Regions from separate parts of the Bordetella saccharivorans genome, predicted to be linked through region 2. Evidence: riboswitches for the same ligand, from Rfam matches in the RefSeq annotation. Region 2 holds a riboswitch; the other holds the start of a gene.

Region 1 (14,226 bases), 2.2 Mb from region 2:
GCCAGGTGGGTGTGCAGCGTGACTTTCGCGCCGGTTTCGGGCAGGGCGTAGAGGGTGCTCATGGGCACCTCGATGTCATAGCCCAGGCCGTTGACGTCCACGCAGATGGTGGGCGGCAGTTTCTCGATCAGGGTTCCGGTGATGCGTCCGATCATGGTGCGGGTGCCAGGCAGGAAGTGAAGGGCGCGCCGCGCGCGCCTGCCCGCATTCTATACGGTGCGGGGGCTCTTGCTGGAGTGAACAGGCCCTAGCCCACCAGCCGGCCGCCGCGCAGCCGGGCGCCCGCGCCGGCGGGCAGCGCGGCCGTCAGGTTGCCGAGCCGCGCCTGCAACGGCCCGACGTGGGCGTGGCAGATGGCGCAGGCCAGCGCGTCGGCCGAGTCGGGCGCGGGCGTGCCGTCCAGCGACAGCAGGCGCTGCACCATCATCTGCACCTGCTCCTTGGCCGCGCGGCCGGTGCCCACCACGGCTTTCTTGATCTGCAGCGCGGTGTATTCATGCACGGCCAGCTTGCTGTCGGCCAGCGCGCACAGGGCGGCGCCGCGCGCCTGCCCGAGCAGCAGGGTGGAGGCGGGATTGGTGTTGAGGAAGACGATTTCCAGCGCGGCCACGTCGGGGCGGGTATCGCGCGCGACCTGGCGGAGATTGTCCAGGATGACTTTCAGGCGCTCCGGCAGCGCCAGCGCCGGCGGCACCACGATGGTGCCGCTGGCGACGTAGCGCAGGCGCATGCCTTCGGCATCGATCACGCCGAAGCCGGTGCGGCGCAGGCCGGGGTCGATGCCGAGGACGCGCATCAGTGGCGGAAGTGGCGGGTGCCGGTCAGCACCATGGCGATGCCGTGTTCGTCGGCCGCGGCGATGACCTCGTCGTCGCGCACGCTGCCGCCCGGCTGGATCACGCAGGTGGCGCCGGCCGCCACGACCACGTCCAGCCCGTCGCGGAACGGGAAGAACGCATCCGACGCGACCGCCGAGCCCTGCAGCGTCAGGCCGGCGTTCTCGGCCTTGATGGACGCGATACGGGCTGAGTCGACGCGGCTCATCTGGCCCGCGCCCACGCCCAGCGTCATGCCGCCGCCGGCGAACACGATGGCGTTGGACTTGACGTACTTGGCGACCTTCCAGGCGAACGCCAGGTCGTCCATTTCCTGCTCGGTGGGCTGCCGCTTGGTCACCACCTTGAGCGCCTCGCGCGGCACGTTGTAGGCGTCCGGCGTCTGCACCAGCCAGCCACCGCCCACGCGCTTGATGTCGAAGTCGTTGTGGCCGGCGCCGGCGGGCACTTCCAGTACGCGCACGTTTTTCTTGGCCGCCAGGATGGCCAGCGCGGCGCCGTCGTAGGCCGGCGCCAGCAGCACTTCCAGGAACTGGCCGCTGACCGCCTCGGCGGTGGCCGCGTCCACCGGCCGGTTGAAGGCGATGATGCCGCCGAAGGCCGAGGTCGGGTCGGTCTTGAAGGCCTGCCGATAGGCGTCCAGCGTGGTCTGCGCGACCGCCACGCCGCAGGGGTTGGCGTGCTTGACGATGACGCAGGCGGGGGTATCGAAGCTGCGCGCGCATTCCCAGGCGGCGTCGGCGTCGGCGATGTTGTTGTACGACAGCTCCTTGCCCTGCAGCTGGCGGTAATTGCCCAGCAGGCCGGCGGCGCGCTGGCTGTCCACGTAGAAGGCCGCTTTCTGGTGCGGGTTCTCGCCGTAGCGCAAGGCCTGTGCCTGCTGCACCTGCAGCGTCAGCGTGCCGGGCCAGTCGTGGCGGGCCGGCGCGGCATCCTGCGCCGGGGCCGGCTCGGCCAGGCTGGTCAGGTAGCCCGCGATGGCGCCGTCGTAGGCGGCGGTGTGGGCATAGGCCTTGGCGGCCAGTTCCAGCCGCAGCGCATACGAGGTGGAGCCGTCCTGGTCCAGTTCGGCCAGCACGCGGGAGTAATCGGCCGGGTCGATCACCACGGTCACGCCGCCCGCCTCGGTGCCGTGGTTCTTGGCGGCGGCGCGCAGCATGGCGGGGCCGCCGATGTCGATGTTCTCTACCGCGTCGGCGAAGCTGCAGCCAGGCCGGGCGATGGTTTCGCGGAACGGGTACAGGTTCACCACCAGCATGTCGATGCGGTCGATGCCATGCTGCTTGATGGTGTCCAGGTGCTCGGCGCTGTCGCGGCGCGCCAGCAGGCCGCCGTGGATCTTGGGGTGCAGCGTCTTGACGCGGCCGTCGAGGATCTCCGGCGAGCCGGTGTGGGCCGCGACTTCGGTCACGGCCAGGCCGGCTTCGGACAGCAGGCGCGCGGTGCCGCCGGTGGACAGCAGGCGCACGCCGCGCGCGGCCAGGGCACGGGCGAATTCGACGATGCCGGTCTTGTCGGACACCGAGAGCAGGGCAGTTTCGATTTTCATGGTTGGACAGCGGAGATGAAGGAAAGCGGTCGGGACGCGCCGCGCGCGCTCAGGGCTGGATGTTGTGCGCCTGGAGCTTCTTGCGCAGCGTGTTGCGGGTGATGCCCAGCATTTCGGACGCCCGGGACTGGTTTCCGCCGGCCCGCTCGAGGGCCACCTCGAGCACCGGGCGTTCGACGCAGCGCATCACCATGTCCCACATGTCGTGGGGCTCGGAGTCGCCCAAGTCTTCGAAATAGCGCTCCAGGCTGGCGCGCACGCAGTCTTCCAGGACATCTTTCTTGCTCATGTGTACAGATATTTATAGTTAGTGGTGGACGGCGGCGGATCACGCCGCCAACAGGGGCTGCGCACGGGGGGCCGGGGATGCCGGACCGCCGCGCGCCAGGTCGTCGAACCAGTCGGCCACGGTCTGCCACTGGTCGCGGGTATTGTCGATGCGGTTCATGCGGTCGCGGAACGGGTCGGCGCCCGGCAGGCCCTCCACGTACCACCCGATGTGCTTGCGCGCCGAGCGCACGCCGGTGTGCTCGCCGTAGAAGCGGTAGTGATCGTCCAGGTGCTCGAGCAGCAGGTCGCGCATTTCTTCGTAGGAAGGGGGCGCCAGTGTCTCGCCCGTGCGCAGGTAGTGGTCGATTTCGCGGAAGATCCAGGGCCGGCCCTGGGCCGCCCGGCCGATCATCACGGCATCGGCGCCAGTGTAATCGAGGACGTGCCGGGCCTTGGCTGGCGTGTCGATGTCGCCGTTGGCGATGACCGGGATGGCGAGTTCCGCCTTGACGGCGCGGATGGTGTCGTATTCGGCCTGGCCGGTGTACAGGTCGGCGCGGGTGCGGCCGTGCAGCGCCAGGGCGGCGATGCCGGCGTCCTGGGCCCGCCTGGCCACGCGCAGGGCGTTGCGGTGCTCGCGGTCCCAGCCGGTGCGGGTCTTGAGGGTGACGGGCACGCCCAGCGGCGCGCAGGCGGCCACCACGGCGTCGAGGATGCGGGCGACCAGGTCCTCGTCGCGCAGCAGCGCCGAACCGGACGCCAGGTTGCAGACCTTCTTGACCGGGCACCCCATGTTGATGTCGATGATGCGCGCGCCGCGCGCCGCGTTGAAGGCGGCGGCCTCGGCCATCATGGCGGGGTCGGCGCCGGCGATCTGCACCGCGACCGGGGCGATCTCGCCGTCGTGGTTCAGGCGGCGCGCCGTCTTGACGCTGTCCCACAGGCGCGGATTGCTGGCCGCCATTTCCGACACCGCATAGCCCGCGCCCAGCCGCTTGCACAATTGGCGGAACGGCCGGTCGGTCACCCCCGCCATGGGGGCGACCAGCACGTTGTTGGGAAGGGTCCAGGGGCCGATGCGCATGGGCGGATTTTACCCGCCTTCATGTGGCCCTTATTGATTGCCGGGCGCTGCGCCGGGTGCCTGACTAGGCGCGCAGCCCCTGCAGCAGGTGGCGCGCCAGCGGCGCGCGCAGCGGCGCGGCCAGGTCCAGGGCCAGCAGCCCCAGCCCGCAGGCGTGCTCCAGCGGCGCCAGGCCGGTGGCAAAGGCGCGCGGCATCAGGTCGGTCAGCCCGGCGGTGATCCAGCGGTCGGCGCGGCGCGCGCGGGCGAATCCTGCCAGGACGGGAGCCGGGTCGGCGCCCGGGTCGGACAGCCAGTCGGCCAGGCCTTGCGCCAGGCGGGCGGCATCGCGCAACCCCAGGTTCAGGCCCTGGCCGGCCACCGGATGCAAGGTCTGCGCGGCATTGCCGATCGCCGCCAGGCGGCCGTGGGCCAGCATGCGCCGCGCGCTGAGGGCCAGCGGGAAGACATGGCGCGGCGCCTGGCTAGACAAGCGGCCGAGCCGCGTGCCGAACGCCGCGCTCAGGGCGGCGGAGAAGGCGGCATTGTCCAGTTGTCCCAACTGCGCGGCGCGTTCGGGCGCGCAGCACCACACCACCGAATATGCCTGCGGCTGCTGCGGATGCGGCAGCAGCGCCAGCGGCCCCTCGGCGGTGAAGCGCTCCCAGGCCCAGCCCGGGCGGGGCAGGGCGGCATGGGCGCTGGTGATGACCGCATGCTGGCCGTATTCGCGGCGCACGTCATTGGCGCCGCTGCCGTCGGACAGCACCGCCACGCCGCAATGCAACTCGGCGTCGCCCCGCCGCACGGTAATGCCCGTACCGTCCTGGCCATGCACTTGCGCCGGCGGGCCGTGCAGCACCGTCACCCCGCTGGCGGCCACGCGGGCTTCCAGGGTGGCGTGCAGCTCGGCGTACGACACGACGCTGCCCAGGCGCGGGACCTGGAAGTCGTCGCAGCGGATCACCGTGCTGCCCAGCCGGCCGCGCTGCGACACGTGCACATTGCGGATGTCGGCGGCGCGGTGCGGCCAGGCCTGCAGCGATTCAAGCAGCACGCGGCTGCCGTGGTTCAACGCCAGCACGCGCGGGTCCGCGGCCGGCACGCCGGCCGCCGCCGCGCCGTCGGCGCGGGCGGGCGGGGTGCCGGCCAGCAGGGCGATGCGCTGCGGCCGGGGCGCGTGGCGCGCCAGCAGCAGCGCCAGCACGCGGCCGACGGGGCCGGCGCCCAGAATGGCGATGTCGTAGGCAGACTGGGTCATGACAGAATTCTACCGTCCACTACAATCGCAGGCGTCCGACGCCCGCTGGCGTTCCGCCACGCCATCATTGCCGCATCCGATATGTCGTCAGCCTCGTCCGCCGCTTCCGCTTCATCCCCGTCCCGCCCGCGCAGCAAGGTGGCGCTGGGCTTGCTGGCCTGCCTGTTCGGCTGGCTGGGCGCGCACTGGTGGTACCTGGGCCGCCGCCACGCGTGGCTGGTGACCCTGGCCGCTGTCGCGTGCCTGGCGGCGGCCACGCAGTTCCCGGTCTGGTACGACAACCCGGCCTTCTTCCTGGCATTCATCCCGATGATCGACGGCTTCATCGAGGGCGTGGTGTTCAGCCTGATGCCGGATGAAAAATTCGACCGGCTCTACAACCCGGGCCGGGGCCGGGTCACGCATACCGGCTGGGGGCCGGTGCTGGTGGCCATCTTCGGCACCCTGGTCGGCGCAATCGCCGGCATGTTCGCCATTGCCATGGTGGTGGTGTACACCTGGACCGCCATGGGCTGGCTGGACGGCTACGTGTTCTAGCGCCGCGGCGCGCAGCCCCGGTCCCGGTTCATTCCCGCATCAGGGCCTCGATTTCGCGCGCCTGCACCGGCACGCCGCGCGTCATCAGTTCGCAACCCTCGGCGGTGACCAGCGCATCGTCCTCGATGCGGATGCCGATGTCCCAGAACCGCCGCGGCACGTCGTCGGCTTCGCGCACATAGATGCCGGGCTCGATGGTCAGCACCATACCGGGCTCCAGGGCGCGCCATGGCCGTTCCGCGCCGGGCGCGGAGTCGCCGGCACGGTAGTCGCCGGCGTCGTGCACGTCCAGCCCCAGCCAGTGGCCGGTGCGGTGCATATAGAAGCGTGCGTACGCGCCGGATTCAAGCACGCCATCCAGGGTGCCCTGCAGCAGGCCCTCGTCCAGCATGCCCTGCGCCAGCACGCGGACGGCGGCGTCGTGCCCGTCGTTCCAACTGCGGCCCGGCGCCGTGGCCTGCACCGCGGCCTCCTGGGCCGCCGCCACCAGGTCGTACAGCGCCCGCTGCGGCCCGTTGAAACGGCCGTTGGCGGGGAACGTGCGGGTGATGTCCGCGGCATAGCTGTCGTACTCGCAGCCGGCGTCGATCAGCACCAGCTCGCCGTCGCGCAGCACCGCGTCGCCGGCCGCGTAGTGCAGCACGCAGGCATTGGCGCCGGTGGCCACGATGCCGGGGTAGGCGGGCGCCTGCGCGCCATGGCGACGGAATTCGTACAGCAGCTCGGCTTCCAGTTCGTATTCGTGCATGCCGGGACGCGCCGCCCGCATGGCGCGCGCATGGGCCCCCGCTGAAATGCGGGCGGCCTGGCGCATGGCGGCGATCTCGCCGGCGTCTTTTACCAGCCGCATGTCCGCCAGCAGCGGGCGCAGGTCCTGGATGCGCGCCGGCGGCCGGCGCCGGCCGCGTCCCTGTTGCTCGGCCTCGCCCTGCCAGCGGCGCAGCCGGCGTTCGACATGCCCGCCCGCCGCGAAGGGGCGGTACAGCGTCGGCTGGTCCAGCAGCAGGGCGGGCAGCATGTCGTCCAGTTCATCGATGGCATGGGCTTCGTCAAAGCCGTAACGTTCCATCGCCGCCTCGGGGCCGCAGCGGTAGCCTTCCCAGATTTCCTGCTCGGGGTGCTTGGCGCGGCAGAACAGAATGGCGCGATCGGAGGCGCCCGCCACCAGCACCAGCCACGCTTCGGGCTCGGTAAAGCCGGTCAGGTAGAAAAAATCGCTGTCATGGCGATAGGGGTATTCCGTATCGCGATTGCGCACGGCATGCGGCGCGGTCGCCAGGATGGCAATGCCGCCGCCGGCCGCGCGCAATTGCTCGGACAGGCGCCGGCGGCGGTCGGCGTAGGGGGCGATATCGACGGGCGGCAGGCTCATGGCGGGGGCGGGCGAGGCGGGAAACAGGGCCTACTTTACCGCGCCCGGGCGCTGGCGGGCTGGTCGGCCTGCTGCTACAATCCGCGCCACTGTCATTGGGGAGTAGCCATCCTTTGAATCCCCAAAGGAGTCAGCGTCAACAGACTTGGCGGTTTCGTACCCCATGGCGCTGACGGTTCCCGCGCAGTGGGCCCGCCCCACCGTGCGGTCCAGCCAGGCGAGACCTTTGGCCACGAGGCGTTCACCCTTGCCGGGCGAGCCGCATCGTCGTGCCATTGGTGTCTGCTCGTCCGGCTGCGTCCCATGTTTCTCACCCTGTTCCTGTTCTTCCTGTCGGCGCTGGTCATCTACTTCGCCTGCGAGTATTTCGTCAACGGCATCGAGTGGGTCGGCCACCGCTTCCAGCTGGGCGCCACCGCCACCGGCACCGTCCTGGCGGCTTTCGGCACGGCGCTGCCCGAAAGCGCCGTCACGTTCATGGCGGTGGTGTTCGGCACCACGCCCGAGCAGAAGGACATCGGCGTGGGCGCCGCCATGGGCGGTCCGCTGGTGCTGGCGACGCTGGCCTATGCGGTGGTGGGGCTGGCCTTGTGGCGCGGCGGACGCAGCGCGGCGCGCATCAATGCCGACCAGCAGCGCCTGGCGCGCGACCAGGCCTGGTTCATGGGCGTATTCGTGGTCAAGGTCGCCCTGGGGCTGTTGGCCTTTGCCTGGAAGCCCTGGCTGGGATTGCTGTTCCTGGGCGTCTACGCGCTGTATGTGCGGCGCGAGCTGGCCAATGACGAAGCCTGCCTGGACTGCGACGATCTCGAGCCGCTCAAGCTGCGCCCGCGCGATCCCGATCCGACCATGGCCTGGGCCTGTATCCAGACGGCGCTGGCGCTGCTGGTGATCGCCGCCGCCTCGCACGTGTTCGTGCGCCAGATCGAGCTGCTGGGCATCGCCTTGGGGGCCTCGCCGCACGTGGCCGCGCTGCTGCTCGCGCCGGTCGCCACCGAACTGCCGGAGATCATGAACGCGCTGATCTGGGTGCGGCAGGGCAAGGAGCGCCTGGCGCTGGCGAACATTTCCGGCGCCATGATGATCCAGGCCACCATTCCCAGCGCCCTGGGCATTTTCCTGACTCCCTGGCTGCTTGACGGCCCGCTGCTGGCGGCCGGCCTGTTCACCTTGCTGTCGATCGCGCTGCTGTGGCTGCGCTTCCGGCGCGCGGGCATGAGCGTGCCCGTGCTGTCCACGGTGGGCGGCTTCTACGGCTTGTTCGCGTTGTACCTGGGCTGGCATTTCGCACGCTGACGAGGCGGCGGCGTGTTGCACAAATGCGCGCAACAATGGGGAAAACCCTTGCCCGAGGCCGGAAATCCACGTAAAATCATCGTGTTTACATCATACGGAGTTGTTCTGTGAATACCGATTCCGGCGACAGTAGTCGATCTTGCATCGACGTCGCTGCCTGACAGGATCTCCGCAGAATCTCCTTCTGCCGCATCCTGCCAGTGCAGGGTGCGGTTCCGGTGGCAGGTCCTCTGCCGCCAGTTCCCGCAAAAAACCGCCTGAACCGTAGCTGTGCCATCGCAGCCGTGCGTGCTTGCGCGCTTGTCGCGCCCGTTCGTGCCGCTGCGCGGGCTTGCGCGTATTCGCACGAGCGCTCCCCGTTTCATTGGGAGGTTGCCATGCGTTTCTTCGACCTGTTCATGCGCCGTGCCGGCGTGGACCGCCCCGTCGCGCCCAATCGCCGTCATGGCACTTCGCGTCTGACCATCGTCTGCCCGCGCGACGCGCTGGGCGCGGTGCGCAAGCAGATCTGCCTCGATTTCGGCGCCGCCGGCCTCGACGTGGCGCAATTCCAGATCGACTCCAGCCGCGACGCCGATTTCGCCTCGGCCTGCATCACGGTCAATTGTCCGCCCGAGCTGCGGCCCGAGCTCATGTCCCAAGCGCGCCGCCTGCGCGCCAATCCCGTCGTGCGCCATGTGCAGTTCGGCGCCTCGGCCCGCGCCGCCGCCTGATGGCGCGCCGGGCGCGCCAGTCAACTACAATGCCGTATCGGCCATGGCATGCGCCATGTCCGTGTATTGACTAAGTTTTTCTGGGTTTCGGCATGGATCTCGGCTGGCTCGTCCCGTGGGAGTTTTCCCCCACCCTGGTGGCCGCCTTCGTGGCGGCCATCGTGCTGTTCGTGCGCGGCCAGCGCGTGCACCGCGTGAATGGCGCGCGCCAGTTCCTGTTCTGGGCCGGCATGGCGCTGTTGTACCTGTCGCTGCATACGCGGGTCGACTACTACGCCGAGCGCATGTTCTTCATCCATCGCATCCAGCACCTGGTGCTGCACCACCTCGGGCCGCTGCTGGTCATGGCGGCATTTCCGGGCTCGGTGATGCGCGCCGGCCTGCCCATGCGCTGGCGGGCGCGGCTGCGCGATTTCCTGCGCACCGCCGGCGGCCGGGCGGTGGTGGCCGTGCTGACCAACAAGGTCTTCGTGCCGGCGCTGTTCGTGTTCCTGGTGCTGGTCTGGCTGATCCCGTCGGTGCAGTTCTATTCCATGCTCGACTGGCGGCTGTACCGGCTGATGAACTGGTCGGTGGTGATCAGCGGCTTCATGTACTGGAACCTCATTCTCGACCGCCGGCCCAGCCCGCCGGCCGCCATGAGCCCGGGCGGCCGGGTGCTGTCGCCCATCCTGACCATGGCCCCGCAGATGGTCGCCGGCGCGGTCATCGCCTTCACCGAATCCGACATCTATCCGCTGTTCGAATTGTGCGGCCGCGCCATCGCCATGTCCGCGCAAACCGACCAGACCATCGGCGGCCTGACCATGTGGATCCCCGCCGCCATGGTCGAGGTCTTCGGCCTGCTGGTGGCCCTGGGCACGCTGATGCGCCTGTCGGGCAAGGGCCGGCTGCGGCCCGAAGACCGCCAGGCGCGCGCCCGGGCGCGCGAGCGCGAGAAAAACCGCGTCGACGGGGCGGTGGCCAGTTCCTGACCCGCGCCCCCCGCGGAGGGTTATTCCGCCACCAGGCCGTGGTATTTGCGGCCCAGCGCCACCGTGGCCTGGAACATCCCGGCCTTGCTGCCGCAGTCGTAGCGCTGCCCTTCGTAGCGGTGCGCGAACACCGGCCGGTCCTGCATCAGGGCGGCGATGCCGTCGGTCAGCTGGATTTCATTGCCGGCCCCGATGCGCGTGCCGCGCAGGTGGTCAAAAATGGCTGGTTCCAGTACGTAGCGGCCCACTACCGCCAGGGTGGACGGCGCCGCTTCGGGCGACGGCTTCTCGACGATATGGGTAATGCGGGCGGTGCGGTCATTGATGGGCTGGGCCGCCACGATCCCGTACTTGCGCGTGTCTTCGCGGGGTACGTCCTGCACGCCCAGCACGCTGGCATCCTGGGCGTAGGCCGCCTCCACCAGTTGCTTGAGCACCGGGGTGTCGGCGTCGATCAGGTCATCGGCCAGCAGCACGGCGAAGGGCTCGTCGCCGACCGCCGGGGCGGCGGTCAGGACGGCATGGCCGAGGCCCAGCGGGGCGGCCTGGCGGATGTAGAGACAGTTGACGTGGGCGGGCAGGATGTCCCGCACCATGGCCAGCAATTCGTGCTTGCCCTTGCTTTCCAGGTCTGCCTCCAGTTCGGGGGCGGAATCGAAGTGGTCTTCGATGGCGCGCTTGTTGCGGCCGGTGACGAAGATCAGGTCGGTGATGCCGGCCGCCACCGCCTCTTCGACGGCGTACTGGATGAGCGGCTTGTCGACCACGGGCAGCATTTCCTTGGGCATGGCCTTGGTAGCCGGCAGAAAACGGGTGCCCATTCCTGCGACAGGAAAAACGGCTTTGCGGACTGGGCGCATGAGAACCTCGGTAGAAATTGGGTAAAACGACCAAACTTTTTGCTCGCGGTCGCTATCATATTGCCATGAACCGCAGGCATACGACATCCAGGTATTTTCTCGCGAAACGCGGCCTGGCCGGCGCCTTGTGCCTGGCGCTGGCCCTGCCCGCCGCGCCGGCCCTGGCCCAGCCCTCCGGGCTGCCCTCGATGGGCGCGGCCTCGTCGGCCGACCTCTCGCCCGGGCTGGAACGCCAGCTGGGCGAAGCCATCATGGCCCAGGGACGGCGCGATCCCACCTATATCAACGACCCGGAACTGACCCAGTATTTGACCACCATGGGGCGCAAGCTGGCGGCCTATGCGCCCGGCGGCGTGCCCGATGTCGAGATGTTCGGCGTGCGCGACCCGGAAATCAACGCGTTCGCCATGCCGGGCGGGTTCATCGGCGTCAACAGCGGCCTGATCGTCTCGTCGGGCAGCGAGTCCGAGCTGGCGGCCGTGCTGGCCCACGAAATCGGCCACGTCGTGCAGCGCCATATCGCCCGTGGCATGACCCAGCAAAGCCAGAACAGCGTCGTCATGATGGCCAGCATGGCCGCCGCGCTGCTGGCCGCGCTGGCCGGCGGGGGCGGCAACCTGGCCATGGGCGTGGCCGCCTTCGGCCAGGCCGCCGCCATCAACCGGCAGCTGGGCTTTTCCCGCGACGCCGAGCGCGAGGCCGACCGCGCCGGCTTCCAGATGCTGACCAAGGCCGGCTACGACCCCGAGGGCATGGTGCGCATGTTCTCCCGCCTGATGGGGGCCGCGCGCCTGAACGAGGGCATGGGCGGAGGCGCCTGGGCCAGCACCCACCCCTTGTCCATCGAGCGGATGTCCGACATCCAGAACCGCACCCGCAACATGTCCGCGGCGGGGCATGCCGACAGTGACGATTTCTGGTACGTGCGCGCCAAGATGCGGGTCATCCAGGGACGCGACGCGGTCAGCCTGCGCACGGCCGGCCAGCAGTTGCAGGACGAGGCGCGTTCGCTGACCGGGGTGCGGCAGTCGGCGGCCTACTACGGGCTGGCCTTGCAGGCATTCCAGCGCAACAACCTCGATGAAGCGCAGACCTACCTGGACCAGGCGGGCGCGGGCGGACGCGGCGCGCCGCAACTGGCGCGGCTGGCGGTGGACCTGGCCGCCGCGCGCAAGGACGCGGCGGGAGCGCTGCAACTGGCCTCCGCCGCCATCAAGCGCTGGCCGCAGCAGCGCGCGCTCGGCATCGCCTACGCGCAAGCCCTGCAAGGGGCCGGCCGGCACGCCGAGGCGCAGGCCTACCTGCGCGACCGCATCAAGCAGTGGGGCGACGATGAGCCCGGTCTTTACCAGATGCTGGCGCAGAGCGAGGAGCGCAACGGCCAGCCGGTGCAGGCGCGCCGTGACATGGCGCGCTACTACGTGCTGACAGGCGCCTACGCGGCCGCCGAATCGCAACTGCAGCAGGCGCGCGGCATGTCCAGCGACTTCTACGAACAATCGCAGATCGACGTGCAAATCAAGGAAGTCAAGGACAAGCTGGCGGCCGAGCGGGACCTGCTGGAACGCTTCAAGTCGGGCTGAGCGCCGCCGCGCCCGGCCCCGCATGGGTGGGGCGGTTGCCTAAAGGCCGGTCTCGAAGAAGCGGCCCAGCCGCTGCGGCAGCCAGCCCAGGTGGGCCGGGAAGGGGCCGGTGGGAAAGCCCGCGTGGCCGCCTTCGGCCGGCTGGTGCAGCAGCACGTGCTCCGAGCATTCGCGCGGCAGCGGCAAGGCGCTTTCGGGCAGGAACGGGTCGTTGCGCGCGTTCAGCACCAGCGTGGGAACCGCGATGCCCGACAGCCACGGTTTGCTCGAGGCACGGGTCCAGTAGTCCAGGGCATTGCGAAAACCGTGCATGGGCGCCGTGTAAGCGTCGTCGAAGTCGCGCAGGTCGCGCGCGTGGGCGATGCGCATGACATCGATGGCGCCGGGAAAGCGGCGGGCCTTCTCCAGCACCTTGTGCTTCATGGTCTTGAGGAAATGCGCGCTGTACACCCGGCGGTTGAAGAAGCCATGCGACAGTGCATTGCCGCCGGCCACCAGGTCGAGCGGCACCGACACGCCGGCGCAGCCGGCCAGCCACGCCACGCCGCTGCCCTGTTCGCCCAGGTATTTCAGCAGCGCGTTGCCGCCCAGCGAGACGCCCACCGCATGCCAGCGCGCATGCGGGATGCGGGCCCGCACCGTGTCCAGCATGAAGCCGACTTCGGCGGAGTCGCCGGAATAATAGGCGCGCGCCAGCCGGTTGGGGGCGCCCGAGCAGCCGCGGAAGTGGGCCACCGCGACGATCCAGCCGCGCGCCCGGAAGTGATGGGCGATGGACTGGGCGTAGCGGCTCAGGCTGCCGCCTTCCAGGCCGTGCAGCAGCAGCAGGGCGGGAGTGTCCGGCGTCTGCGGCAGCGACGGCCAGTCGGCGGGGGTGATCCAGCGGGCGGCGGCTGTCTTGCCGGCCACGACGGGCGTGGCGTTGTCGATGGGCTGGCCGTCGGCGCTTTTATGGGGAAACAGCCCGGGCCCGGTCCAGTCGATGTCGATGAAGTCGGTATCCGGCGTATCGACCCGCTCGCGCACGAAGGCGATGCGGTGGTGCTGCGCCACGAAGGCGGCATAGATCGTCTGGCTGTGCCGGTCGGGCAGCCAGGGGGGAACGGGGCAGGGCGAGGTATCGAGTCGGGCGGCCAAGCGTTCTACCCGCGTCAGTGCAGCCGGTCGGGGACGTCGTGCAGATCCAGTACCCCGGCGTCGGCGGGCGCCGGCGACGCATGATGCACGACCATGCGCCAGCCAGTGGGCCCCTTGTGATAGATGTTGGTAGCGTAGCAGTTGGCGTACTGCGTGCCGCCATGCGTGCGCGCGGCGACTTGTTCGACCAGGGTATGGACCGAGCACATCATGCTTTGCATGACCAGCGGCCGCAGCGGGCGGATGTGCAGGGGGCCGGCCGCCAGGATCTGCTGCCACGATTCGAATACGGCCGTATGGCCGACCGCGCGCAGCCCGCCCGGATGGATGCAGACGACTTCCTCGTCGTCGGCCCAGACCTGCCGCAGGCGGTCGGTGTCGGCTTGCTCGAGCGCTTCGTAGAACGCTTGCTCGGCTTCTTCTGGCGTGGCGAACATGGCGGCGCGGGGCGGGCTCAGTGGCCGTGGACCACGGTGCCGGGCTTGAGGCGGTATTCGGCGCCGCAGTAGGCGCAGCGGGCCGAGCCGGTGCGGGTGACGTCGAGGAAGACGCGGGGATGCATGCTCCAGAGCGGCGCCTTGGGGCCCGGGCAGTAGACGGGCAGGTCTTCGGCGCCGACTTCGATGGTTTCATGCACGGGCGTGGCGGACGCGGCGGGGGCGGCGGCAGTCATGGTGTTTCCTGATAGAGCGAACGGGTATGGGACAAGGAAAGGGGCGATGCGTTCACACCGGCGTCAGCCAGTGCGCATACTTGGGGTTGCGCCCGCTGACCA
Region 2 (14,226 bases):
CCCATCGCCGGCCTGCCCGCCGGGCTGCGCGGATTCACCATCGTCCAGATCAGCGATATCCACGTGGGCCCGACCATCAAGCGCGGCTATGTCGAGCACATCGTCCAGGCGGTCAACGGCCTGCGGCCCGACCTGGTCGCCATTACCGGCGATGTGGTCGACGGCCCGGTGGCGCAGCTGGCGCCGCACACCCGGCCGCTGGGCCGGCTGGCCGCGCGCCATGGCGTCTATCTGGTGACGGGCAACCACGAGTACTATTCCGGCGCCGCCCAGTGGGTGGCGGAGTTCCGACGCCTGGGGCTGCGGGTATTGATGAACGAGCACGTGGCGCTGGAGCACCAGGGCGCCGCGCTGGTGGTGGCCGGGGTCACCGACTACAGCGCCGGCGCATTCGACCCCGCGCAGGCCAGCAACCCGGCGGCCGCGCTCGCCGGCGCGCCGGCCGGCGCCGTCAGCCTGCTGCTGGCGCACCAGCCGCGCAGCGCCGCCGCGGCCGCGCCGCTCGGCTACGCGCTGCAGTTGTCCGGCCACACGCACGGCGGCCAGTTCCTGCCCTGGAACTTCTTCGTGCGGTTCCAGCAGCCCTTCACGGCCGGCCTGCACCGCTTCCAGGACATGTGGGTCTATACCAGCCGCGGCACGGGCTACTGGGGGCCGCCCAAGCGGCTTGGCGCGCCATCGGAGATCACCGTGCTGCAACTGGTGGCCGCCTGAGGCAAGCGCCGCGGCGGCCGCGCCGGTCGGCTATTCAGGCCCTGGCGCGGCGCGCCGCCGACGAACGCGCTTCGCGCCAGGCAATGTACAAGCCGCTGCCGACGATGAACAACGCGCCGATGCAGTCGTTCAGCCCGGGCGCGTCGCGCCACACCAGCCAGCCCAGCAGCGACGCCCACAGCAGGCCGGCATAATCGAACGGCGCCACCACCGACGCCGGGCCGATGCGAAAACCCTGGGTAATGAGCGTCAACCCCAGCGTGCTGAACAACGCGATTCCCGCGAAGTGCGGCCAGTGCTCCAACTGCGGCGGCGTCCAGAACATGGGCACGGCCACCGCGCTGCTGACAAGCTGGCCGACCACGATGTAGAACATGGTGGTGAACACGCTCTCGGCCTGCCCGATGGCGCGCGCGGTCAGCATCATCAACGCATACAGCACGGCGGTAGCGAGCGGGTACAAGGCGGCCGGCTGGAAACTGGCCGCGCCCGGCTGCACAATGACCAGCACGCCGGCGAAGCCTGCCACCACGGCCAGCCAGCGGGCGCCGTCCACGCGCTCCTTCAGCACCAGCACCGACAGCGCGGTGACGAACAGCGGCGCGGCGAAACCGATGGCAGTGGTCTCGGCCAGCGGCAGCGCCTGCAGGCCAAGATAGAAACAGGTGGCGGCGACCACGTTGATGGCGCCCCGCAGCAGATGCAGCCCCAGGTGCCGCGTGCGCAGCGCGCGGCGGCCGCCCAGCGCGGCAACCAGCACCAGCACGAACGGCAGGGCGATGGCGGCGCGCAGGAACAGCAATTGCAGCGGGCTGTAGAACTGCCCTACCCACTTGGCCAGCGCATCGCTCAGGGTAAGCAGCAGGATGCCGCCCGACACGCAGGCGATGCCGGCCAATGGGGTGGAACGGAACGAGGTACTGCCGGGAGTGGACAAGTTCGTGGCGATTCAGTCTGCGGGACGCGGATCCGCGCGCGCGGATCCATCAACCAGCGAACTATATCAACTCGACCGGCGGTTCCATAATGGCCCGCCTGAGGCGGGCCGCCGCCGCCGGCAACCCGCCTCAGGCGGCCTGCGCGGCCTTCTTCTTCCACAGCTCCCATGGCCGGTTCATCACCCCGGCCATCATCTCGTCGGCCAGCACGGCCTCCTGCTCGGACAAATAGGTGATCTCGCCGTTCAGGCCGATGGCCTTGTGCTGCAGCGCCGCGTTCATTTCGGTGTACATGGCGCGATACACCGCCACCGGGATGGACGGCCCCACCGCCACGAAGCCGTGTCCGCGCATCAGCGAGACCGGCCGGTCTCCCAGCGTGCTGGCCAGTTCGCGGCCATGGTCGTGATTGCGTACCAGCATGTCGGTATCGCCGAAGCAGCAGCGGATGTCGAACACCGGCGCGCCGCCGCCCAGGAAACCCGCCATATGATAGATGGGCCGCAGCCGCACCGAGGAACCGGCGAACGGAATCACCGAGGGCGAATGGCTGTGCACCACGGCGTGCACGTCGGGCCGCGCGCGGTAGATCTCGCCGTGGATATAGCGCTCCAGGTAGGGCTTGCGATCGTCGCCGGCGGCCGGCTCGGAATCCATGCCGAATTCCATGATGTCATCGGCCGTGACCAGCTCCGGCGCCAGCGAGCGCGACAACAGGAAGCGCTGCGCGTCGCGCGGATGGCGGACGCTGACGTGGCCGAAGCCGTCCAGCACGCCGAAGCGCGCGAGCACGCGGTTGGCGACCACCAGGTCGTCGATGCAGGCTGCCAGGTCAGGGGCGGTACTCATGAGCTCCTCCTTGGAATGAAGTCTGAAAAACGCGGCCGCGTCATTCCAGCGTGATGCCGGACTCGCGGGCCAGCTTGCGATACACGTCCAGGTCCCTGTCAATCTGCGCGGTCATGGCGGCTGCGCCGGTTTGCCCGATCTCGTAGTAGCGGTCGCGGAACTCCTTCTGCACCGCGGGATCGGCCATGGCCGCGCTGACGGCGCCCTCGAACTGCTCGCGCACGCCGGCGGGCAGGCCCTGCGGCGCGAACACGCCGAACCAGACAGAAACATCCAACCCGCTGAACGGCGCGGTCTCGGCGATGGCCGGCACATCGGGCATGAACGAGGCGCGCTTGGCGGACGCCACCGCCAGCATGCGCAGCTTGCCGGCCTGGGCGTGCGGCGCGAGGTTGGGAATCGTGCTGAAGAGAATCGGCACCTGGTTGCCCAGGCCATCGTTGACGGCCGGCGCGCAGCCCTTGTACGGCACGTGCACCATGTCGAGCTGGCCGGCCTGCTTGAACGATTCGCCGGTGAAATGCTGCGGCGTGCCGTTGCCGCAGGACGAATAACTGAGCTTGCCGGCATTCTGGCGGACATAGCCGGCCAGCTCGGCCACCGTGCGAGCCGGCAAGGCAGAATTGACGCCCAGCGCCACCGGGGCCGTCACCAGCAGGGACACCGGCGCCAGCGCCTGGCGCACATCGGGCGTGCCACGCATGTCGAGGCTGGCGTTGATGGTGAGCGTGCTGTTGGTCAACAGGAAGGTGTAGCCGTCAGCCGGGGCGCGGGCGACCTGCATGGCGCCGATGTTGCCGGAAGCGCCCGGTTTGTTGTCGACGATCACCGACTGCCCGCCCAGTTGCGCAGGCAGTTTCGAGGCGAGCAGCCGGGCGACCACATCGGCGCCGCCGCCGGCGGCAAACGGCACGACGAGAGTGATGGGGCGGTCGGGATACGGCTCGGCGGCATGCGCGGCGGCCGTGCCCAGCGCCAGGCCCAGCAACAGGGCGCGCGGCATCCGCCGCAATAGCGGGATTGCGGTCATGGCGGTTGTCTCCAGTATTGATTATTGGTGTGGAGCCATTATGTGGACGCCGCCATACCCGCTCAAATGAATTTATCTTATCAACCATACCCCCTGGCGTATGGCGGTGTTCCAGCCGGCGCTAGGCCGCCTGCGACGCCTTCGCGTGCCTCGGCCGCCGCCGCGCGCCTCATGCCGCGCGCCTCAGGGCCAGGGACGCAAAGCCCAGTGCGCCCACCGCCAGGGCCAGCGGCGCGAACGACACCCAGAGCACGGTGTCCCAATCGTAGGCCGCCAGCAAGCCGCCGGACGCGAACGAGCCGACCGCCATGGTGCCGAACACGATGAAATCGTTGAGCGACTGCACGCGGGTTTTCTCTTCGGGACGATGGCATTCGAGCACCAGCGCGGACGCGCCCACGAACCCGAAATTCCAACCGATCCCCAGCAGCACCAGCGTCAGCCAGAAATGGGCGACATCGATGCCGGTCAGCCCCACCGCGGCGGACAGCCCGGTAAGCAGCAAGCCGGCGCTGACGATGCGCCCCGCGCCGAAGCGGGTGATCAGCCGCCCCGTGAAAAAGCTCGGCGCATACATGGCGATGACGTGCCACTGCAGGCCGAGGTTGGCGTTTTCCTGGGAATGGCCGCAGATGTGCATGGCCAGCGGGGCCGCCGTCATGAGGAAGTTCATCAGCATGTACGACACGGCGCCGCAGATCACCGCGGTGATGAAGAGCGGCTGCCGCACGATGACCCCGAGCGGCCGGCCGCTCGCCACCTCGGCCTGCGTCGGCATGGGCAGCCGCACGCCGAGCAGCACCACGGCCGATACCGCGGCGACGGCGGCCTGCACCAGGAAGGTGGCGGCGAACATGTGCGGCGGCCAGAGATACATGGTGTGCGTCACCAGTTGCGGCCCGATCACGCCGGCCACGACCCCGCCGCCCATCACGAACGACAGCGCGCGGGCCCGCAGCGACGGCGCCACGCCATCGGCGGCGGCGAACCGGAACGACAGCACTACCGCGGCATACGCGCCGCCGAAGAAAGTGGCCAGGCAGAACAGCCAGAACGAGCCCAGCACCACGGCAGCCGCGGCCAGCAGGCCGACCAGCACGCCGCAGCCGGTGCCGGCCAGGAAGGCGGCACGCCGGCCATGGCGCCGGGCGATGGCGCCGGCGGGCAGGATGCACGCGGCCATGCCAACCACGAAGATGGAAATCGGCAGCGTGGCCAGCGTCTTGCTGGGCGCCAGCATATCGCCGACGATCGCCCCGGTGGCGTAGACCACCACCGAGTTCGCGCCGGCCAGCGCCTGCGCGACCGTCAGGCGCGCGATGTTGCCACGCTGTTCGCGCCGCGTCAGTTCGGGAATGGAATCGCTCGACAATGTTGCGGATGCAGCGTTCGACAAGGCTACCTCGACAAAAAAAGGGCGCCCCGGGGCGGGGCGACGGATCAGTGCGTATTGTCCACCCGATCGGCGCGCCTGTCTCGGAGCCGGGCCGGCGCGCCCTGGGAAGGCGGTCATCGCGGCCCCAGCACCTCTTCCAGGGCGCCTGGCCGCGGCATGCCGTTGTACTTCCTGAGCGCGCCATTGCCGTCGCGCACCACGATGCCCGGCGTGCCACGGAACCCCATGGACAACATCAGCGTCTGGTTCTGGTCGAGGATGGCCTGGATATCGGCGGGCACGCCGGCCGCCGGCGCAATGCCTCCCTGGTCGAACCTGGCCTCGTTGTCCCGCAGCGCCGCCGAACGGTCGGGCGCGCCGAGTATCGCGGCCGCCTTGGCCGGGCTGTCCTCCTTGATGATGCCCACCAGCAGGTGCCGCAACTGGACTTTCCCCGCCGCCACCCAGGGCCGCGCGGCTTCCCAGAAGCGATGGCAATACGGGCAATTCGCGTCGCTGAAGGTGTAGACGACGCGCGGCGCGTCGGCCTGCCCGTCCAGCACCCAGGTGGCCGATTCCAGTTGCGCCCAGGCCTGGTCGCCAAGCGGCCGGGCGACCAGGTTCTGCAGCGCCGCCTCGTCGAGCGGCTCGCCGTCGGCATCCAGCCGCGTGCCCACGATGGCCTGGCCGTCTTGCAGCACATAGACGGCGATGGGCCGGTCGCCCACCACCCCGGCAAATGCGCGCAGGCCGCCACCCACCTCGAACTCCTGCATGACGGTGAGCCCCTGGGCCTCCAGCGCCCGGACCGCCGCCGGCCTTTCGGCGCCTTCGGCCGGGCCGGCCCCGGCCATCAGCATCACGCTGAGGGCAACGCCGGCAATCAGGCGCGAACGCTGTCGAAACATACTTACTCCTTATTCCTTATCTGTGCGGGGCTCGGGCGACGGCGGAAAGCGGCGCGATAGCGTGTCTTTCAGGCTGGCCATCGAAAGCTCGCCCAAGTGCGTGTCGACCAGGCGCCCCTGTGCATCGAAAAACAGGGTGGTGGGCAGGCCGCGCGACCGCAGCGCCTGCATGGCCTGGGAGGCCGGGTCCAGCAGCACGTTGCGCAGCGCCAGGCCTTCGTCGGCGAGGAAGGCGCGCGCTTGTTGCGCGCTTTCCCCCTGGTTGACCAGCACGAAGGCGACATGCGGGAATTCCGCCTCGGCCTGTTCAAATGCCGGCATCTCGCGGCGGCATGGCGGGCACCAACTGGCCCACAGATTGAGCACCACCGGACGGCCCGCGTAGGCGCCCAGCGATATCGGACGCTGGTCCAGCGTCGCCAACTGCAAGTCGGGCAAAGGCGGGGCCGACCGCTGCGCCAGGTCGAGCACGGCGCCCGCGCAGACCCAGGCCGCCACGCCGGCCACGACACCGGCCAGCAGCGGCCACCTCAAGGCGCGCGCCGCGCGGGTGCGCCACCAGGCGTACGCCAGCGCGGCCGGCACGCCGACCCACCAGGAAAACCCACCGTCGCCGATGGCGATCATGGACATGGGCGCGGCGCGGTACTCCTCCCACCACTGCGCGATGTAGCCCAGGCGGGCCGCCGCCAGCCCCCAGAACGCGGCATCGATCGCCATCGAGCCGGCCGCCCGGTACGGCGCATCCGGCACACGCCGAGCCAGCGCGCGCGCCGTGAACCAGGCCAGCAGCACGGCGCCGGCGACCGTCAGCACATGGATCGAGAACGGCCCTACGCCTGTCATGGCGCGCCTGCCGCATCGAGCCGGTCGAGGAAGCCGCGCGCGCCGATCTCGCCCACGACACGCAGGGCCCGGCGTTCCTCGCCATCCGGGCCCACCAGGATGAGAGTAGGCGGCCCCATGACGCCCCAGCGCTTGAGCAGCGCCTGGTCCACCGCGTCATTGCGCGTGACGTCCGGCCGCAGCACCTGCATGCGCGCCAGCCGGGCCGCGACGGCCGGGTCGCCGAACACCGTGCGCTCGATCACATGGCAGCTGACGCACCAGTCCGCGTAGAAATCGATCAAGGTCCACTGGCCACGTGCGGCCGCCTGCGCCAGGCGCGCATCGACGTCCTGCGCCGATTTGGCGGCGACATAGGCAATGCCGGGGCTCGTGGCGGCCGCCTGGGCAACGCGCAGATGCGCCAGCGGCTGCCACGCCGAGTCGCCGCCGGAGGCGGCGCCGACCAGCATCAACGCCGACCACAAGCCGCCGAGCGCGGCGCCCGAGCGCAAGGCCCAGGCCAGCCGGCGCCGCGCCGCCAGCGCCTGCGCCCAGGCCACCAGGCCGATTGCCACGGACAGCATCCAGGCGCCCCACAGGCCCAGGCCCAGCGCGCCGGGCAGGAAGCGCGCCAGCATCAGCACGGCCATGCCTGCCATCACATACCCGAAAACCACGCGGACCCGCTCCATCCACGCGCCCGGACGCGGCAGGACGCGGGCACCGAACACTGCGATCGCCAATAGCGGCAGCCCCATTCCCAGGCCCAGCGCGAACAGGACCAGCCCGCCGTGCAACGCGCTGCCGGCCTGCCCGATGTAAAGCAGCGCGCCGGCCAGGGGCGCGGTCATGCACGGCCCCACCAACAGCGCCGACAAGAAGCCCAAGCCCGCGGCGCCGGCGACGCTGCCCCCAGGACGCCCCCGCCCCGCGGACGCGACCCGGTCCGCCAGGGCGGCCGGCAGGCGCAGTTCGAAGAGGCCGAACAGCGAACCGGCCAGCGCCAGGAACAGCGCGGCAAAGGCGCCCAGCAGCCAGGGCGACTGCAGCGTGGCCTGGAGATTGGCGCCCGCCAGCCCGGCCGCCACCCCCACCGCCGCATACGTGGCGGCCATGGCCAGGACATAGGCAAGCGACAGCAGGAACGCGCGCCGCGGCCGCGCCTGGCTGCCCACCACCATGGTGGAAACAATGGGGATCATCGGCAGGGTGCAGGGCGTGAACGCCAGCAGCACGCCGAAGCCGAAGAACAGCAGCGCGCCGGCCACCGGCCCCAGCGTTGCGAGCTGGCGCGCCGCCGCCTGGTCCTCGGCGACGCCCAGTGCCGCGGCCGAATCGCCGGCGGCCCGGGGCGGCTGCGCCGTGGCGCCGCCGGGCGACGAGGCGGCCGACAAACTCACCGTCATGGTCTGCGGGGGATAGCACACCCCCGCTTGCGCGCAGCCCTGCCAATGCAGCGTGAGCGGCCCCGCTGCGTCGAGCGGGAAGGCGAGCCGCAAGGCATCGCCCATATAGACCTCGGTATCGCCGAAGAACTCGTCGCGCTTGGGCGTTCCGGCCGGCAGCTCCAGGGTGACGGCGCGGCCTTGCGCATCGACCAGCTGCAACGAATGCCGGTAGACGTAGTAGCCATCCGCGATGCGCCCGCCGACCACGAACTGGTCGTCCTGGCGTCGCACTTGCTCCAGCCTGAACACATCCGCGGCATCGAGGAACTCGGGTTCCCTGTCCCAGGAGAACAGGTCGCCGACCGCCCACGCGTTGCCGACAGCGCTACAAAACACCAATACCAGCGCCAGCGCGCTCCGGTACCAGGACAAATCGCGATCCTCCCAACCAACAATGCCCGCATGATGAACTCGTTCGATTAAGCCAGACTAAATTCCCCTCTCGCGCGCCGCGCCGCCCTGACGCCGCGGGTTTTCTGCCCTAACATTTCCCTTTTGTGTTGCGCGGGGCGAGGCCGGAATGCGGGTGCTGCTGGTGGAAGACGACGAACTGATCGGCCAGGGCATCGTGACCGGCCTGCGCAACCACGGCATCGGCGTGCGCCATGTACGCACGGCCGCCGAGGCGGAAACCGCCCAGAAGGAAGGCATATTCCACGCCCTGGTGCTCGATCTCGGCCTGCCCGATCGCGACGGCATGGAATTCCTCGCGGTGGCGCGGGCCTTCGAACCCGGCTTGCCGGTGTTGATCCTTTCGGCGCGCGACGCGGTCGAACACCGGCTGGCGGGGCTGCATGGCGGCGCGGACGACTACATGGTCAAGCCGTTCGACCTGCGCGAGCTGGCGGCGCGCATCCATGCGCTGGTGCGCCGCACCCAGGGCCGCGCCGCCCAGGTCGTCGCCGCCGGGCCGCTGCGCCTGGAGCCGGACAGCGGCCTGGCCTGGCTCGACGGCGAACCGGTCGCCCTCTCCCGCCGCGAAGTCGACCTGCTGGCGCACCTGGCCAGCGTCGATGGCAGATGGGTGCCCACCGAGGTGCTCAACGAACGTCTCTACGGGCTGGGCGCCGAAGTCGGCAGCAACGCGCTCAACGTGCACATCCACAACATCCGCCGCAAGCTCGGCGCCGAATCCATCGAGACTGCGCGCGGTCTCGGCTACCGCCTGGGCTGGAGGCCCGCGCCATGAGCCTGCGCCTGCGTGCAGTGCTGATCGCGGGGATTGCCCTGGCGGTCCTGTGGGCTGGCGCCGCCGCCTGGATGATGCGCGGCGTGCACGCCAACCTCGACCGCACGCTCGATGGCCGGCTCGCGATGTCGGCCCGCATGGTATCGGGCTTGCTCGAACGCGCCGCGCTGCAGCCCGATGCGGGCAACGCCGGCCTGGCCGAAGCCGTGCGCGTCAGCGGCGGCTCCGGTATCGCCTGCGAAATCCGCTCGCTGCGCGGCGAGGTCCTGGCCCGCACCACCAGCGGCCCGCATTCCGACTTCGAAACCCTGCCGTCGGGCTACAGCACCCGCGAAGTGCGGGGCAACCTGTGGCGCATCTATGTGCTGCGCGCCAATGGCTACCAGATCACGACGGCCGACCGGGTCGACCAGCGCGACACCCTGGTCAATGAGCTGCTGTGCGCGGCCGGCGTGCCGTTCTTGATCGCCCTGTTCGGCGGCCTGGCAGCGCTGTGGATCGGCATCGGGCGCGGGCTGGCCCCGCTGGATGCCCTGCGCCGGCAGCTGCGCGCCAAGGACACGCACGACACCACGCCCATCGCGGTTGACCCCGCGCCGGCCGAATTGCGCCCGGTCCTGGACGCCATGAACGGCCTGCTGGCGCGGCTGGCGCAGACACTGGCCAGCCAGCGCGCCTTTACCGACGCCGCCGCGCACGAACTGCGCACCCCGCTGACCGTCATCGACACGCACCTGCAGGTCGTCCGCCTGACCGAAGGCGAAGAATCGGAAGCCTCTCTGCGCAGCGCCGAGGAAGGCGTACGCCGGTTGCGGCGCACCCTCGACCAGATGATGGCGCTGGCGTGGGCCGAGGCATCCACCGAAGGCGTCGACGGCTGCCCGTCGGTGTGCGCGGCAGTCGAGCACGTGCTGGCGCAGGCGCGCGCCGACGACCGCAAGCGCCTGGCCCTGACGCTCGATGGCCGCGACGCCGCCACCCCGGTCCCCAGGTCGATGCTCGAAGCCGCGCTGCGCAACCTGGTGGACAACGCGCTGCGCTACTCGCCGAAAGACGCCATGGTCGACATCAGCGTGACCTTTGACCACGCAGCGCAGCGCTGCCGCCTGGCCGTGGCGGACCGCGGCCCCGGCCTGGACATGGCGCAGGCCGCCCGGATCGGCAGGCGCTTCTGGCGCGGCGACCAGGGCCGGCAGCGCAAGGACGGCGCGGGGCTGGGGATATCCATCGTGCGCGCCATCATGGAACGCTTCGGCGGCAGCCTGCACTTGCGGCCGCGCGCCGGAGGCGGCCTGGCCGCGGAGCTGGAGATTCCAGTCAGGCCCCAGGCCTGACGGCCAGCAGATACGGACGTACTCCCGCCGGTCATGCCCGCCTGCGCGCCGGCGCGGCAAACCGCCGCCCGCGAAACCGGTCAGGCCGCCCGCTCGCCTATCCTGGCCGAGAAGCGCAACAGATATCCGTCCGGGTCTTGCACCAGGAACTGGCGCACGCCCACCTCGATCGCATCACTGCGGTACCAGCGCTCCTCTTGCTGCCGGTACAACGGCCAGCCAGCGGCCGCGAGCCTTTGCAGCAGCGGCTCGATCGACGCGACCTTGATCTCGAAGTTGATTCCCCGGCCCAGCGGCGCCTCGAGCGGCCCGGTGATCCAGTAAGCATCGCCGCGCCGCTCTTCCAGCATGAATTGCGCGCCATCCAGGTCCAGGTACACAAAGCCCTCGGCCTCGCGGCGATAAGCGATCTCGAAACCGCAGAGGTCCATCCAGAACGCCAGGCTGCGCGACAGGTCGCTGACCAGCAATTCCGGCACCATCCGGGCGCGGCGTAGTTCTTCCATGGTGGTGTGGTCCGTTTTCTTGAGTGCGCCATGATAATGCGCCGCAGGACTCGGCTGTCCGTCGCGCCTGGACAACCCGGCGGCGCGAGCGCGGCGCATGCAGTAATGTAAAATGCGCTTCTTCCTTGGGGAGTAGCCTCCTTTTGTCCATGACAAAGGGCCTGCGTCAACACTCTTGGCCGCCTTGGCCATGGCGCAGGCGGCCCGCTGGGCTTGGCGAGACCATCGGTGCTCCATAGTTTCGCCGGGCGATATGGACGTACCTATGCGATCTCGCCCGGCCGGATACTCCCGATGAATGCGCTTTCCACGATCATCCTTGCTTTCGCCATGTCGACGGACGCCTTCGCGGCGGCCGTCAGCAAGGGCGCGTCCTTGCACAAGCCTCGTTTTGCGGAGGCGCTTCGTACTGGCTTGATCTTCGGCGTGATCGAAGCATTGACGCCAGTCGCGGGCTGGGCGTTGGGCTCGGCGGCCGCCAGGCATGTCGAGGCCTGGGACCACTGGATCGCCTTTGGCATGCTCTGCGTGCTCGGCTTGATGATGATCCGCAATGCCTTCAAGGAAGATGAAGAGGCGGCTTCTCCCGTAGCCCGCCACTCATTCTGGCTGCTCGCGGCGACCGGCTTTGCCACCAGCATCGATGCAATGGCCGTAGGCGTGAGCCTGGCATTCATCGACAACAATATATTCATCACCGCGGTCGCCATCGGCCTTGCGACCTTGCTGATGGTCACGATCGGCGTCATGGTGGGCCGCCTCATTGGCGCCGTCGCCGGCAAGCGTGCCGAAGTGCTCGGTGGCCTGGCCCTGATCGGGATAGGCGCGACCATCCTGTATGAGCACCTATCGGCCGCGTAGCGCCCGACGCCGGGCATCGGGGCACGGAGCCGCCCGGAAGCCGCGCATGAATTGGACTGATCGTACTCAGGTGGGAGTCATTGGTGAACATCGATCGCAGCGGTGAAATCCTCATCCTCACCGGCCCGCCGGGCGCGGGCAAGACAACCACGGCATCCGCCCTGGCAGCCTCGGGCGGATCGTCGAAGGTGCATCTCCATGCAGACGATTTCTGGCGTTTCATAAAGCACGGGGCCATTCAACCGTACCTTCCTGAAGCGCATGCGCAGAACGAGGTCGTGCTCGATGTCCTGGCAAATGCCGCCTCCCGCTACGCCCGGGGCGGTTACTTCGTCATCGTCGACGGCATTGTCGGGCCCTGGTTCCTCGGGGCGTTTGCGGCGCTCAGCCTGCCGGTCCACTACATCGTGCTTCGCCCGCCCCTGCAGGCCGCGATCGAGCGCTGCCGCAACCGCGGCGGCGACACGCTGGCCGACCCCGCGCCCATCACGGCGCTGCACCAGCAGTTCGCCGCGCTCGGCCCGCTCGAGCTACACGTCCTGGCGACCGAAGGCAATGACCGGAAAAGCGTGCTGGCGCGCGTGGCGGCGGCGTTGGAAAGCGAAGGGTTCCGGCTTGGCGGGCAGTGAAACGGGGACAGCTCAAATCCAGTGAGCCCTGCCGCCCCCGCACGAAAATGTAACAACCGGCCCATCCCCCCTTGAACCCGTGGGCATCATCCCTATAATTAGCACTCGCCGCCGGTGAGTGCTAACAGCCCATCCCGGCCTGAAAACCGATCATTTTCACCCTTTCTATATAGAAACAGGAGTTCCTCATGGCCCTGCGTCCCCTGCACGATCGCGTGATCGTCAAACGCCTGGACAACGAGCGCAAGACTGCCTCGGGCATCGTCATCCCCGACAGCGCCGCCGAAAAGCCGGATCAAGGCGAAGTCGTGGCCGTTGGCCCAGGCAAGAAGACCGAAGACGGCAAAGTGCTGCCGGTCGACCTGAAGGCTGGCGACAAGGTGCTGTTCGGCAAGTATGCCGGCCAGTCGGTGAAAGTCGATGGCGAAGAGCTGCTCGTCATCCGCGAGGAAGAAATCCTCGCCGTGATCCAGTAATTTCTGAACGAATTTTCGAAGGAAGCTCACAATGGCTGCCAAGCAAGTCCTGTTCAGCGATGACGCCCGCGTCCGCATCGTCCGCGGCGTGAACGTCCTCGCCAATGCCGTCAAAACCACCCTCGGCCCCAAGGGCCGCAACGTCGTGCTCGAGCGTTCGTTCGGCGCCCCCACCGTCACCAAGGACGGCGTGTCGGTTGCCAAGGAAATCGAACTGAAGGACAAGTTCGAGAACATCGGCGCCCAGCTGGTCAAGGACGTCGCCTCGAAGACCTCGGACAACGCCGGCGACGGCACCACCACCGCCACCGTGCTGGCCCAGGCCATCGTCCAGGAAGGCCTGAAGTACGTTGCCGCCGGCTTCAACCCCATCGACCTCAAGCGCGGCATCGACAAGGCCGTCACCGCCGCCGTGGCTGAACTGGCCAAGCAATCCAAGCCGGTCACCACCAGCAAGGAAATCGCCCAGGTCGGCTCGATCTCCGCCAACAGCGACGAATCGATCGGCAAGATCATCGCCGACGCGATGGACAAGGTCGGCAAGGAAGGCGTCATCACCGTCGAAGACGGCAAGTCGCTGGACAACGAACTGGACGTGGTCGAAGGCATGCAGTTCGACCGCGGCTACCTGTCGCCCTACTTCATCAACAACCCCGACAAGCAAGTCGCCGCGCTGGATGATCCGTACATCCTGATCTTCGACAAGAAGATCAGCAACATCCGCGACCTGCTGCCCGTGCTGGAACAAGTCGCCAAGTCGAGCCGTCCGCTGCTGATCATCGCCGAGGACGTCGAGGGCGAAGCGCTGGCCACCCTGGTGGTGAACAACATCCGCGGCATCCTGAAGACCACCGCCGTCAAGGCGCCCGGCTTCGGCGACCGCCGCAAGGCCATGCTGGAAGACATCGCCATCCTGACGGGCGGCGTGGTCATCTCGGAAGAAACCGGCATGTCGCTGGAAAAGGCCACCCTGCAGGACCTGGGCCAGGCCAAGCGCATCGAAGTGGCCAAGGAAAACACCACCATCATCGACGGCGCTGGCGACAGCAAGTCGATCGAAGCCCGCGTCAAGCAGATCCGCGTCCAGATCGAGGAAGCCACCTCGGACTACGACCGTGAAAAACTGCAAGAGCGCGTGGCC

The links. A riboswitch is a leader RNA that binds a small molecule or an ion and turns the genes downstream of it on or off. The one in region 2 is predicted to bind manganese.
Region 1: it holds a riboswitch for manganese, as region 2 does, so the genes downstream of both, ACKTT0_RS13840 (sodium:calcium antiporter) here and mntP (manganese efflux pump MntP) in region 2, are expected to answer to the same signal.

The regions. Positions count from the first base shown of each region.
Region 1 is NZ_BAAFZO010000001.1:2,894,137-2,908,362, forward strand. Features, by position in the region: gene ruvA (Holliday junction branch migration protein RuvA) at 1-155, opposite strand, end outside; gene ruvC (crossover junction endodeoxyribonuclease RuvC) at 248-796, opposite strand; gene purH (bifunctional phosphoribosylaminoimidazolecarboxamide formyltransferase/IMP cyclohydrolase) at 796-2,385, opposite strand; gene ACKTT0_RS13815 (helix-turn-helix domain-containing protein) at 2,435-2,674, opposite strand; gene dusB (tRNA dihydrouridine synthase DusB) at 2,714-3,739, opposite strand; gene ACKTT0_RS13825 (UbiH/UbiF/VisC/COQ6 family ubiquinone biosynthesis hydroxylase) at 3,804-4,979, opposite strand; gene ACKTT0_RS13830 (NINE protein) at 5,061-5,516, shown strand; gene ACKTT0_RS13835 (aminopeptidase P N-terminal domain-containing protein) at 5,545-6,888, opposite strand; yybP-ykoY riboswitch at 6,974-7,113, shown strand; gene ACKTT0_RS13840 (sodium:calcium antiporter) at 7,192-8,184, shown strand; gene ACKTT0_RS13845 (hypothetical protein) at 8,562-8,897, shown strand; gene ACKTT0_RS13850 (cytochrome c oxidase assembly protein) at 8,990-9,871, shown strand; gene galU (UTP--glucose-1-phosphate uridylyltransferase GalU) at 9,892-10,731, opposite strand; gene ACKTT0_RS13860 (M48 family metalloprotease) at 10,797-12,314, shown strand; gene ACKTT0_RS13865 (YheT family hydrolase) at 12,354-13,451, opposite strand; gene ACKTT0_RS13870 (YybH family protein) at 13,466-13,888, opposite strand; gene ACKTT0_RS13875 (zinc-finger domain-containing protein) at 13,906-14,124, opposite strand; gene ACKTT0_RS13880 (branched-chain amino acid transaminase) at 14,177-14,226, opposite strand, start outside.
Region 2 is NZ_BAAFZO010000001.1:687,889-702,114, forward strand. Features, by position in the region: gene ACKTT0_RS03295 (metallophosphoesterase) at 1-714, shown strand, start outside; gene ACKTT0_RS03300 (DMT family transporter) at 749-1,651, opposite strand; gene ACKTT0_RS03305 (class II aldolase/adducin family protein) at 1,782-2,501, opposite strand; gene ACKTT0_RS03310 (tripartite tricarboxylate transporter substrate binding protein) at 2,542-3,531, opposite strand; gene ACKTT0_RS03315 (MFS transporter) at 3,701-4,903, opposite strand; gene dsbG (thiol:disulfide interchange protein DsbG) at 5,041-5,814, opposite strand; gene ACKTT0_RS03325 (prolipoprotein diacylglyceryl transferase family protein) at 5,824-6,660, opposite strand; gene dsbD (protein-disulfide reductase DsbD) at 6,657-8,462, opposite strand; gene ACKTT0_RS03335 (response regulator) at 8,611-9,279, shown strand; gene ACKTT0_RS03340 (ATP-binding protein) at 9,276-10,613, shown strand; gene ACKTT0_RS03345 (bleomycin resistance protein) at 10,694-11,119, opposite strand; yybP-ykoY riboswitch at 11,235-11,406, shown strand; gene mntP (manganese efflux pump MntP) at 11,414-11,980, shown strand; gene ACKTT0_RS03355 (AAA family ATPase) at 12,064-12,609, shown strand; gene groES (co-chaperone GroES) at 12,798-13,085, shown strand; gene groL (chaperonin GroEL) at 13,117-14,226, shown strand, end outside.